DNA from 2 places in the Cellulosimicrobium sp. TH-20 genome. Region 1 is predicted to be linked to the other one. Evidence: riboswitches for the same ligand, from Rfam matches in the RefSeq annotation. Region 1 holds a riboswitch; the other holds the start of a gene.
The links. Region 1 has a riboswitch for thiamine pyrophosphate ahead of B8281_RS13535 (ECF transporter S component). Riboswitches for the same ligand answer to the same signal wherever they lie in the genome.
Positions count from the first base shown of each region.

Region 2: linked by a shared signal. The riboswitch ahead of B8281_RS08300 (TenA family protein) and the one ahead of B8281_RS13535 (ECF transporter S component) in region 1 are both predicted to bind thiamine pyrophosphate.

Region 1 covers NZ_CP020857.1:3,051,544-3,057,263, reverse strand. Annotated here, with positions in the region: gene B8281_RS13540 (ABC transporter ATP-binding protein) at 1-1,626, opposite strand, end outside; gene B8281_RS13535 (ECF transporter S component) at 1,619-2,323, opposite strand; TPP riboswitch at 2,429-2,547, opposite strand; gene B8281_RS13530 (hypothetical protein) at 2,692-3,129, shown strand; gene B8281_RS13525 (Rv2578c family radical SAM protein) at 3,173-4,828, shown strand; gene B8281_RS13520 (PPOX class F420-dependent oxidoreductase) at 4,835-5,302, opposite strand; gene aspS (aspartate--tRNA ligase) at 5,587-5,720, shown strand, end outside.
Region 2 covers NZ_CP020857.1:1,862,821-1,868,540, forward strand. Annotated here, with positions in the region: gene B8281_RS08280 (NAD(P)/FAD-dependent oxidoreductase) at 1-645, shown strand, start outside; tRNA gene B8281_RS08285 (tRNA-Leu) at 798-874, shown strand; gene B8281_RS08290 (glyoxalase/bleomycin resistance/extradiol dioxygenase family protein) at 917-1,312, opposite strand; gene B8281_RS08295 (VOC family protein) at 1,397-2,323, opposite strand; TPP riboswitch at 2,410-2,538, shown strand; gene B8281_RS08300 (TenA family protein) at 2,529-3,281, shown strand; gene B8281_RS20035 (helix-turn-helix domain-containing protein) at 3,395-3,877, shown strand; gene B8281_RS08310 (DUF6882 domain-containing protein) at 3,945-4,907, shown strand; gene B8281_RS08315 (ClpP family protease) at 4,938-5,543, opposite strand; gene B8281_RS08320 (ClpP family protease) at 5,543-5,720, opposite strand, start outside.

The DNA of each region.
Region 1 (5,720 bases):
CCGGCCGCCGACGACGACGGCGACACGGTCGGCGAGGGCCGCGACGAGCGCGAGGTCGTGCGTGACGACGACCACCGCGCCGCCCGCGTCGGCGCGCTCGCGCAGCGCGTGGGCGACGGCGTCCGCCTGGGAGCGGTCGAGCCCCGACGTGGGCTCGTCGGCGAGGAGGACGGGTGGGTCGAGCACCGTCGCCGTCGCGAGGGACAGTCGCCGCTGCTCGCCGCCGGAGAGCCGGTACGGGTTCGCGTCGGCGAGGTGCGTGAGGGCGAACGCGTCGAGGGTGCGCGCGACGCGTCCGTCGACGTCGTCGAGCCGCGCGAGCCGGGCCGACCAGGCGACCTCGTCGAGGACCGTGCGCGCGAGGAGTTGGTGCTCCGGGTCCTGGAACACCATCGCGACGGGCGAGCCGGGCGCCGTCGTGACCTCGCCCGTGGTCCGTTCGAGTCCCGCCAGCCCGCGCAGGAGGGTCGACTTGCCGCCGCCGTTCGGCCCCACCACCGCGAGCACCTCGCCCGCGCGCACGTCGAGGTCGACGTCGCGCACCACCGGCGTCTCGTCCCGCCCGCGCCCTCGGCGGCCTGCCGCGGCGCGGTGCACCGCGAGGCGACGGGCACGCAAGGCGACCGGGCCGGGCGCCGCCGGGCCGGCGTCCGCGTCACGGGGGTCCGCGTCACGGGGGTCGACGGTGCGGGGGTCGACGGTGCGGGGGGCGGTGCGCGCGAGGTCGACGAGCCAGGCGTCGGTCGCGGGCGCGCCGAGCGTGCCCGGGGCCCCTGCCTGCCGGAGCCGGACGTCGAGCGGCAGCCAGCACCCGAGCGCGGCGAGCGTGGCGGCGTGCGCGCGCAGGACGGCGGTCGTGGGGCCGTGCGCGACGACGCGGCCGGTGTCGTCGAGCACGAGCGTCGCGTCGGGGAGCGTCCCGACGTCGTCGAGGCGGTGCTCGACGAGCACGACCGACCGGCCGGGGGTGTCGGGCGCGTCCCGTCCGGGCGCCCGGACGAGCCCGCCCACGAGCGTCCCGACCTCGTGCGCCGCGGCCGGGTCGAGGAACGCCGTCGGCTCGTCGAGGACCACGAGCTCGGGGTCGGCGACGAGCGCCGCCGCGAGGGCGACGCGCTGCGCCTCGCCCCCCGACAGCGCGTGGGTCGGCCGGTCGTGCAGGTGGTCCGCACCGACGGCGGCGAGCGCGGTGGCGGCGCGGGCGTCCATCGTGCGCGGGTCCGCGGCCCGGTTCTCGAGCGCGAACCGCAGCTCGTCGTCGACGCGGGCGAGGCAGAGCTGGTCGCCCGGCCGCTGCTGGACGAGGCCGACACGCGCGGCGAGCGCCGCCGGGGTCGTGTCGCGCGGGTCGACGCCCGTCACGCGGAGGTCCCCCGCGACGGAGCCCGGCAGCGTGTGGGGCACGACGCCGACGAGCGCGCGCAGCAGCGTGGACTTCCCGCAGCCCGAGGGGCCGAGCACGAGCAGCCCGGTGCCCGCGGGGACGGTGAGGGTGAGGTCGTCGAGCACGCGCGTGCCGTCGTGGCCCACGGTGACGGTCAGGCCGGCGGCGGCGACGGCGTCGGGCAGGTCGCCGGGCACGGCGTCCGGCGTGACGTCCGGTGCGGCGGTCGGTGCCTCAGCCACGGCGGTCAGCCCCGATCGCGAAGGCGTCGAGCGCGCCGGTGCGGGCGAGGGCGTCGCCGAGGAGGCGCGCCGCGATCCCGCACAGCACGACGCACGAGACGACCTGCACGCCGAGCCGGAGCATCGCGTAGTCCTGCCCGAGCCAGCCGAAGCGGACCGCGTTGAACGCGTACGTGACGAGCGCCGCGCTGACGCCCGACGCGACGAAGACCCACCAGCCGTAGCGGCGGTACCGGGTGAGGGCGAAGGGGATCTCGGCACCCACGCCCTGGACGAGCCCCACGAGGACGAGCAGCGGGCCGGCGGGCGACGCGAGGAAGACCACCTCGACGAGCGCCGCGAGCGTCTCGGTGAGGATGCCGACGCCCGGCTTGCGCACGATGTACGTCGCGAGCGGGCCGACGACGATCCACGCGCCCGCGAGCACGTTGGCGGCGAGGTCCGCGAGCGGGCCCATGGCGAGCTGGAGCGGGGCCCAGAGCTGCACGAACGCCCAGTAGACGAACCCGAACACGACCCCCAGCACGGCGACGAGGACCGTCTCGTGGAGGGTGAGGCCGCGGCGTCGGGCACGGCTCGGGGGAGCGGCGACGGCGCGGTCCCGGGGGGCGGGCGCGGGGCGCGCCTCGTCGGGCCGGCCGTCGGACGTGGCGGTGGGCGGGGTCGCCCGGGGCGGCGTGGTGCGGGGCTCGGTCATGCGGTTCCCTCCGTCGGGCCCCCGGGGCGAGGGGTGCACGACGGCGCGCCACCGCTGCCCCCGCGCGGACGGCACGCGCGGGGCGCGGGCACGAGCGCGCAGGGGACGGTGACGTCCGCCCTGCTCCCTTCGCTGGTACGAACCAGATCAGGTTCCACGGGTCTGCAGGAGGACGGGTGTCCGGCCTGCACTCTCAGCGCTCGTGCGCTCCCCGGGGGCGTTCGGCCCGACCCTAGGGCCTGGACGCCCGCCGGACAATCCCGGCGTCTCACCCACCGGGACGCCCGGCCGCCGTGAGAAGGTGACGGCGACGAGGCGCCCGCGCGGACCGGGGACGGGCTCCGACCACGAGGAACGAGGCAGCCCGCATGAACCGAGACAACGACCCCGCCGCGGTCGCCGAGCTGGACCGCCTCGACGAGGCCGTGCGGAGCGCGCCCGCGGGCGACACGTCGGCCCAGATCGCGCTGTGGCGGCAGACGGTGCGCCTCGGCACGTGGTTCTTCATCGCGCGGGGGTCCGAGGACCAGCCTCGTCCGTACGCCGTCGCTGCGGACCAGGGGCCCATGATCTGCCTCTACAGCAGCGCCGCGCGCGCGGACGAGGCGGCCCGGGCGCTCGGTCTGGCGGACGACGAGACAGGCTCCGTGCCGCTGCTCGGGGTACCCGTGCCGGCGGCGATCGACTACGTCGCGTCCTTCGGCGCGGCCGGGGTCGTCGGTGTCGCGCTGGACCACCCGCGCATCGGCCACCACATCCCCCTCGGGAACCTGGCGCTGCTCAAGGCGTGGTCCGCCGACGGCTGACCCGTTCTTGACAGCGCGTTCGAACGTTTGTTCGAATGGCGCGATGCGGTGGGACGGACAGGTGCTCGGCGCGGACGACGGCGCGCTCCCCGGGCTGGAGCGGGTCGGCCTCGTCCGCAGCGTGCGCACGCCCGAGTTCGCGGGCATCACGTTCCACGAGGTCACGGCCAAGAGCGCGCTGTCCAAGGTGCCGGCGATGTCGCGCATGCCGTTCCGGTGGACCGTCAACCCGTACCGCGGGTGCAGCCACGCGTGCTCCTACTGCCTCGCGCCCGCCACCCCGGTGCTGCTGGCCGACGGCACGCAACGGCCGATCGGCGAGCTGCGTGTCGGCGACGAGATCGTCGGCACCGCCCCGCACGGCGCGTACCGGCGCTACGTGCGCACCCGGGTGCTCGACCGCTGGACCACCCGCAAGCGCGCCTACCGCGTGACCCTCGCCGACGGCACGCGCCTCGTCGCGAGCGGCGACCACCGGTTCCTCACCGAGCGCGGGTGGCGCCACGTCGTCGGCGGTGCCGGGCACCGTGCCCGCCTGGCGCTCGGCGACGTGCTCGTCGGGCCGGGCGCTGCAGCGCTCGCGGACGGGCGGCCCGTCCTCGACGGCCAGGACGTCACCGGCGGCGAGGCGCTGCGGGTCGACTCCCTGGAAGCACTCGACGGGCCGGGGGAGACGACGGAGCTGGTCGACATCACGACCGGCACGCGCGACTTCGTCGCCGCGGGGGTCGTGAGCCACAACTGCTTCGCCCGCCCCACGCACCAGTACCTCGACCTCGACGCGGGGGAGGACTTCGACCGGGAGGTCGTGGTCAAGGTCAACGTCGACGACGTGCTGCGGGCCGAGCTCGCCCGCCCGTCCTGGGCGCGCGAGGCCGTCGCGCTCGGCACCAACACCGACCCGTACCAGCGCGCCGAGGGTCGCTACCGCCTCATGCCCGGCATCATCGACGCGCTCGCCGGGTCGGGCACGCCACTGTCCGTGCTGACCAAGGGCACGCTCCTGCGCCGCGACCTGCCCCTGCTCGTCGACGCGGCCTCACGCGTCGAGGTCGGGATCGGCGTGTCCCTCGCGCTCCTGGACCCCGAGCTCCAGGCGAGCGTGGAGCCGGGCACGCCCTCGCCGCGTGCGCGGCTCGAGCTCGTCCGCACGGTCCGGGAGGCCGGTCTGCCGTGCGGCGTCATGGTCGCTCCCGTGCTGCCGTGGCTCACCGACTCGACCCGCGCGCTCACCGAGCTGCTCGACGCCGTCAAGGACGCGGGCGCGACCGGCGTCACGGTGCTGCCGCTGCACCTCAAGCCCGGCACTCGCGAGTGGTACATGGGCTGGCTCGCGCGCGAGCACCCGCGGCTCGTCCCCGGGTACGAGCGCGTGTACGGCCGCGGCACGTACGCCTCGACGGCGTACCGGTCCTGGCTGTGGGACCGGGTGCGGCCGATGCTCGAGGCGCGCGGGTTCGCCGTCGCGGGGCACCGCGGCCCCGCGGGCGTCGAGGGGCGGTTCCGCCGCGGCGAGCCCGGCGACCGGCGACGCCGGTCAGGACCGCCGACGGACGGCGCCTACCCGGCCGGCAGCCTCGCCGTCGACCCGGCGCCGCAGGACGCGCGCCACGGCCACGGCGGGGCGCTCGCGGGCATGCCGGTGGACGGCGGCGGGCTCGACGTCGTCGGCGGGGGAGTGGAGCAGGTCCTGTTCTGACCTGTCTCAGGCGTCGGCGAGGCGCGCCGGGAAGCCACCCGTCGCCACCGGTCCCCAGCGCGTGATCGTCAGCCGCACGAGCGACTTGCCCTGGGTGACCATCGCGGCGCGGTACTCGTCCCAGTCCGGGTGCTCGCCGCCGACGGCGCGGTAGTAGTCGACGAGCGGCTCGACCGACTCGGGCAGGTCGATCACCTCCGCATCGCCGTCGACCTGCACCCACGGGTCGGAGAACCGCTCGCCCAGGGACAGCAGCGACGCGCGCGGGTCGCGGCGCACGTTGACCGCCTTGGCACGTTCCGGATACGTCGACACGACGACCCGACCCGCGTCGTCGACGCCGTACGTGACCGGGCTGAGCTGGGGGCGGCCGTCGGCGCGGGTGGTGACGAGGACGCCGTCGTGCCGGGAGCGCAGGAACTCCTCGAGCTCGTCGCGCTCGACGCGCCGGTTCGTCGCGATGGTGCGTGCCACGGGTCACCCTCCTTCGTGCGGGCGGCGGGCCGGACGGCCCTGCCGCGGCCGGTCGGCCCGTGCGCGCCCGCAGGCGCCGCGCCGGTCCCGGCGGTGCCGCCACGGGACGTCGCGGCGGCACCGCCACGGTATCCGGTCGCCCCCGCCGGTCGAGAGCGGACCGTCGGCCGCCTCCGGTCGGAGGTATCCGGTCGAGCCGCCCGCCCGCCCGCACTAGACTTCAGCGGACGCGCCCCCGCTCCGGGAGCGCGACCCCCCCACCGCCCACCTGGAAGGAACCCTCCGTGCTGCGCACCCGAACGGCCGGCTCACTGCGGGCCGAGCACACCGGTCAGACCGTCACCCTCACGGGCTGGGTCGACCGTCGGCGCGATCACGGCGGCGTCGCCTTCATCGACCTGCGCGACGCCTCCGGCAT
Region 2 (5,720 bases), 1.2 Mb from region 1:
GCGGGCGTCAAGGCGAACCCGGTCCTCAAGGAGTCGTCCGACCTCCCCGTCGACAAGCTGGGCCGCATCACCGTGCTGCCGACGCTCCAGGTCGCGGACGCCGACGGCAACGTCGTGCCGAACGCGTGGGCCGCGGGCGACTGCGCCGCCGTCCCGGACGTGCTGAACCCGGGCAAGTTCTGCCCGCCGAACGCGCAGCACGCCATCCGCGAGGCCACGCGCCTCGCCGACAACCTCGCGCTCGAGCTGCACAGCGAGCCGCCGGTCGAGTACCGCCACAAGAGCGTCGGTACGGTCGCGTCGCTGGGCCTGTACAAGGGCGTCGCGGAGCTGTTCGGCGTGTTCAAGCTCCGCGGGACGCTCGCGTGGCTCATGCACCGCAGCTACCACGTCATGGCGATGCCGACGGGGAACCGCAAGATCCGCATCTTCATCGGCTGGATCGGCCAGTTCCTCATGGGCCGCGAGCTCGTGTCGCTCGGCTCGCTGCACGACCCGCGCGCGGAGTTCCGCGCCGCGTCCGTCCCGCCCAAGAAGGACGGCGACCCGGTCAAGCAGACCGCGCAGGGCTCGGCGGCCGCGGCGGAGTCCGGTGCGGGCACCGTCGACGCCGACGACCGGACGCCGGCGGCGAAGGCCTCCTGAGGTCGCGGCCGGGCCCCGGCCCGGCCGTCGTGCCCGACGACGAGGGGCGAGCCGCGCGTGCGGCTCGCCCCTCGTCGCGTCCAGGTCCCGGGCGGGCGGCCGTCGTGCCGACGGGCCCGGAGAGCGCCGCGCGCGCGGTAGATTCGGCCCGCGCCCCCATGGCCCAACTGGCAGAGGCGGCCGGCTTAAACCCGGCGTGTTCCGGGTTCGAGTCCCGGTGGGGGCACCATGCCGACGGGCGGTCGGCTCCGAGGCGCCAGGCCTCCCCGGGCTAGGACAGCCCCGTCGGGCCCTCCGGCTTGGCCGGGAGAGCGGCCTCCTGGCCGAGGATCACGACGGTGCCGTCCGGGTCCTGTACGCGCGCGACGCGCTCGCCCCACGGCTGGTCCGCGGGCGGCTCCAGGACGGGCACGCCCGCGGCCGCGAGGTGCTCGACGGCGCGGTCGCAGTCGTCGACGTCCACCCACAGCACGACGCGGGTGTCCGCCGGAGGCGGGTCGCCCTGCCCGAGCCCGAGCGGCGACCGGCCCACGCGCACGCTCACGTAGACGGGCGGGCCGTCGTCGGGGAACGCGTACTCGACCGTCCCGCGCAGCAGGTCGCGGTAGAAGCCGAGGGACCGGTCGAGGTCGGCCACGGTGAGGACGGGGAAGAGGCTGCGGAACACGGTCGCTCCTCGGTGCGCTCGGCGGGTCCTCCCATCGTGCGCCTCGTGCCCCGGCCGCGCGCCCCGTGCCCGGGGCGCCGCGCCTCAGCGCGCGAGCAGCTCCTCGGTCGTGGTGCCGGGGACGGACAGCGTCACGCGCGTGCCCCACGGGTCGTGCACGACGACGGAGCGGCCGTCGTCCGCGTGCTCCAGCCCGCGGGCACGGAGGCGCGCGACGAGCGCGTCGAGGTCCTCGCGGCCCGGCACCGTGACGGCGACGTCGCCGAGCCCGAGGCTCGCGGCGCGGGGCCCGGCGCCCGCGCTGTTCCACACGTTCATCGCGACGTGGTGGTGGTACCCGCCCGCGGACGCGAAGAGCGCCCCGCTGTACCCGGTGAGCGTCGCCTCGAAGCCGACGGCGTCGACGTAGAAGGCGTGGGCGGTCGCGACGTCGCCCACCTGCAGGTGCACGTGACCGACGCGGCCCGCGAGCGAGGGGCCGGCGTCGAACGTCTCCTGGTCGAGGTGCGTGCGCAGGTAGGCGTTCGGGTCGAGGAACGTCGTCGTCATGAGGATCTGACCGTGCTCGCGCACCCACGTCTCGCGGGGGCGGTCGGTGTAGAGCTCGACGCCGTTGCCCTCGGGGTCGGTGAAGTAGAACGCCTCGCTGACGAGGTGGTCGCTCGACCCGACGAAGGTGCCGCGGCGGTCCTGCGCGGCGCGGTAGACGGTCGCGGCTAGGCTCGGGCCGTCGTCGAACAGGAAGGCCGTGTGGAACAGGCCGGCCTGGCGCGGGTCGACGGGCGGCAGCCCGGGCGTGTGCACGAGGCGCAGCATGGGCGTGCGGCCGCGGCCCAGCACACGGTGCACCTCGGCGCCGCGCGACCGCTCCTCGAGCGGGGCGAGGGCGAACGCGCCCGTGTAGTACGAGGTCATGAGCTCGAGGTCGCCCACGCGCAGCGTGACGGCGTCCATGCTCGTGGACGGGGACAGGAGGCGGTCGGTCGGCGCGCCCGGCGTGCTCGTGGTCATGTCTTCTCCAACTTGTTGTCGCTACAACTATATTCCCACACCGTGGCGAGGGCTCCCGCACCGGCGCCGTCCTTGCTAGGGTCGGCGCGAACCACGCGGGGCGTCCCGCCCGGGCCACGGCCCGGGCCGAGGGACTGAGACGAGCGGTACGGCCGCCCGGACCCGTCGAACCTGATCTCGCTAGCACGAGCGGAGGAACGTGGGCATGACGACGCCTGCTGCCATCACCCTGAACCCTGTCCTCGCGGACGACCCGACCGCGCTCGTCCGGCAGGAGGAGACCGGCTTCACCGCCGACCTCGCCCGCCGGTACGCGGACCTCTTCGAGACGTTCTACGACCACCCCTTCCTGGCCGGGCTGCGCGACGGCTCCGTCGAGCCCGCCGCGGTCCGCCACTACGTGGGCCAGGACCACCAGTACCTCACGGCCTACCTGCGCTGCTACGGCCTCGGCATGGCCCTCGCGCCCGACCGGTCGTGGGCGGCCTACTTCCACGACAAGGCCGGCTTCCTCCTCGACGACGAGTCGCACGCGCACCACGCGATGTGCGACTTCCTCGGCGTGACGTACGAGGAGGCGCAGACGCACCGCCTCGCGCCCAGCGCGCAGGCCTACGTCGACCACATGACGGCGGCCGGCCGCGACTCGCTCGGCGTGCTGCTCGCCGCGCTGCTGCCGTGCCCGTGGACCTACATCTGGTCCGCGCGGCGCTTCTGGCTCGGCGAGCGCGAGACGACGCCCGGCGCCCTCGGCGACGACCACCCGCTCGCGGGCTGGTGGCAGTTCTACGCGGCCGAGCGCACCGAGGACGTCCTCACGGACCTGCGCGCCCGCCTCGACGCGCTCGCCGCGGACGCGGGCGAGGCGGAGCGCGCGCGCATGGAGCGCGCGTTCGAGCTGAGCTGCCGCCACGAGATCCGCTTCTGGCAGATGGCCTGGTCGCTCGAGCGCTGGTGACCCGTCCGGCCGGGCGCGCGGCCGGCGTCGCGCCGTGCGCCCGGCCTTACGCCAGCAGCAGATACCCACCCGGGTGCCTCGGCACCCGGGTGGGCCGCGGGTAGCGTGAACGCATGGACGCGACGAGCGCGGTGCCGGGCACGCTGCCGGACGTGGTGCCGGACGGGGTGACGCCGAGCCCCCGCTCCCGGGCGGGCGGACGGGCGGAGCCCCTCCTGCGCCACGTCATCGGGGGGATCCTGCGGCGGGCGCGGCTCGCGCAGGGGCGCACGCTCGTCGACGTCGCGGCCGCCGCGCGCGTCTCCACCGCCTACCTGTCCGAGGTGGAGCGCGGGCGCAAGGAGGCGTCGTCCGAGGTCCTCGCCGCCGTGTGCGGCGCCCTCGGCCTGCGCCTCGTCGACCTCGTCGCCCGCACGGGCGAGGAGCTGCGGCCGCTCGCGCCCGTCCGCGTGCTGTCCTCCGCGCGAGAGCGCGGTGCCCTCTCCGCGCCACGGCACGTCGCCCCGGTGGGCGAGCCCGTGCGGGACCTCCCCGTCGCCGAGACGCTCCGACGTCCGACGGCGCGCGCCGGCGACGTCCTGCTCCTCGCGGCCTGAGCGGCGGTCCCGTCGCACCGCGTGTCGTGCGGGGGCCGGGCGCCGTGCGCGCCGCTACCGTCGGTCCATGACGGAGCCGCAGACCGCGCACGGCACGGCAGCCCAGGACGTCCCGGCCCTCCAGGACCTCGTCGACGACGCCGCGTTCCTCTCCCACGAGCACCAGCTCCACCTGACGGACCTCCACGGCGACGACGCCTGGGCCGCGGACCTGACCACCGGGGTCTTCACCTTCACCGCGCCCGACGGCGGGACCGCGACGTGCCGCCTCCAGTTCCTCGGCACGGCCGCGCCCGGGCCGGGCACGTGGATGTGGGCGTGGCAGAACGTCAACGGCTTCCCCGACGCCGTGCTCACCGCCGCCGAGAGCACGCGCCGGACCGGGCTGCGCGAGGCCGCCGAGCCGGAGCTCCCGCTCGCCGACGACCTCGCCCACCGGCTCGCGCTCGCGGCCAAGGCCGTGACCGGCTCGTTCGCCCACTACAGCGCCCCCGTCGGCGGCGGCACGCGGGCGTGGTTCCTCCTGGACGACGCCGACCTCGCCCTGCCCGCCCCGAGCGTGCCGCGCGTCGTGCGGACGCTGAGCGAGGGGCTGTTGTCCGTCACGGTCGTCGACCACCGGCGCGCCGTCGCGTCCTACGCGAGCGCGCGCGGCCTGCCGGCCGTCGAGGACGGGACCGGCGCCGTCGTGCTGGACGTGCCCGACGGCACCGTGACCGTGCGGTTCGACGAGCGCGGACGGATTGCGGGCATCTCCGCGTCGTCCGGGCGGACCGCCGCGCCCCTGGCTGCCGAGCTCGAGGCCGCAGCGGCGGAGCCCGAGGCCGCGGCGTCGGAGCCGGCCGCGGCAGACCCCGCCGCCTCGGCGCCGACGGCGCCCGCGCTCACCGTCCCGGAGCCGCCGGCGGAGGAGCCGGCCGCGCCCGAGCCTGCGGCCGCGGCGCCGGAACCGGCCGTGCCCGAGCCGTCGACCGCGGAGACGACGACCCCCGAGCCGCGCCGCCGGTCGTGGTTCCGACGACGCGGCTGACGACGCCCGGGTCACCCCCGCGGTCGGGCGTCACGCCGCCGCGGCGAGCTTGCGCGAGGTGACGACGGCGTCCGCGACGCCGTACTCCACGGCCTGGCGCGCGGTGAGCACCAGGTCGCGGTCGGTGTCGGTGCGCAGGCGCTCCACGGTCTGGCCCGTGTGCCGCGCCAGCACCTCCTCCGTCTCGGACCGGATCCGGAGGATCTCCTCGGCCTGGATCGACAGGTCCGAGATCGTGCCCTCCCCGCCGCCCGACGGCTGGTGCAGCAGGACGCGCGAGTGCTCCAGCACGAACCGCTTGCCGGGCGTGCCCGCCGCGAGCAGGACGGCCGCGGCGGAGGCCGCCTGGCCCATGCAGATGGTCGAGACGTCGCAGCGGACGAACTGCATCGTGTCGTAGATCGCCATGAGCGCCGTCGCGGAACCGCCCGGGGAGTTGATGTACAGCCCGATCTCCTGGTCCGGGGCGTCCGACTCCAGGTGCAGGAGCTGCGCCATGACGACGTTCGCGACGCCGTCGTCGATCTCGGTGCCCAGGAACACGATGCGCTCGGACAGCAGGCGGGAGAAGACGTCGAACGCGCGCTCGCCCAGCGGCGTGCGCTCGACCACGGTCGGGATCGTGTAGCTCGCCATCACAGACCCACCTTCCGGGCCGCGCGGGCGGGGCGGACGTCGTCGACGCTCTCGACGATCCGGTCGACCATCCCGTACTCGAGCGCCTGCTGCGCCGTGAACCAACGGTCGCGGTCGGAGTCGTCGGCGATGGTCTCGACGGACTGCCCGGTGCTCTCCGCGAGCAGCCGGTGCATG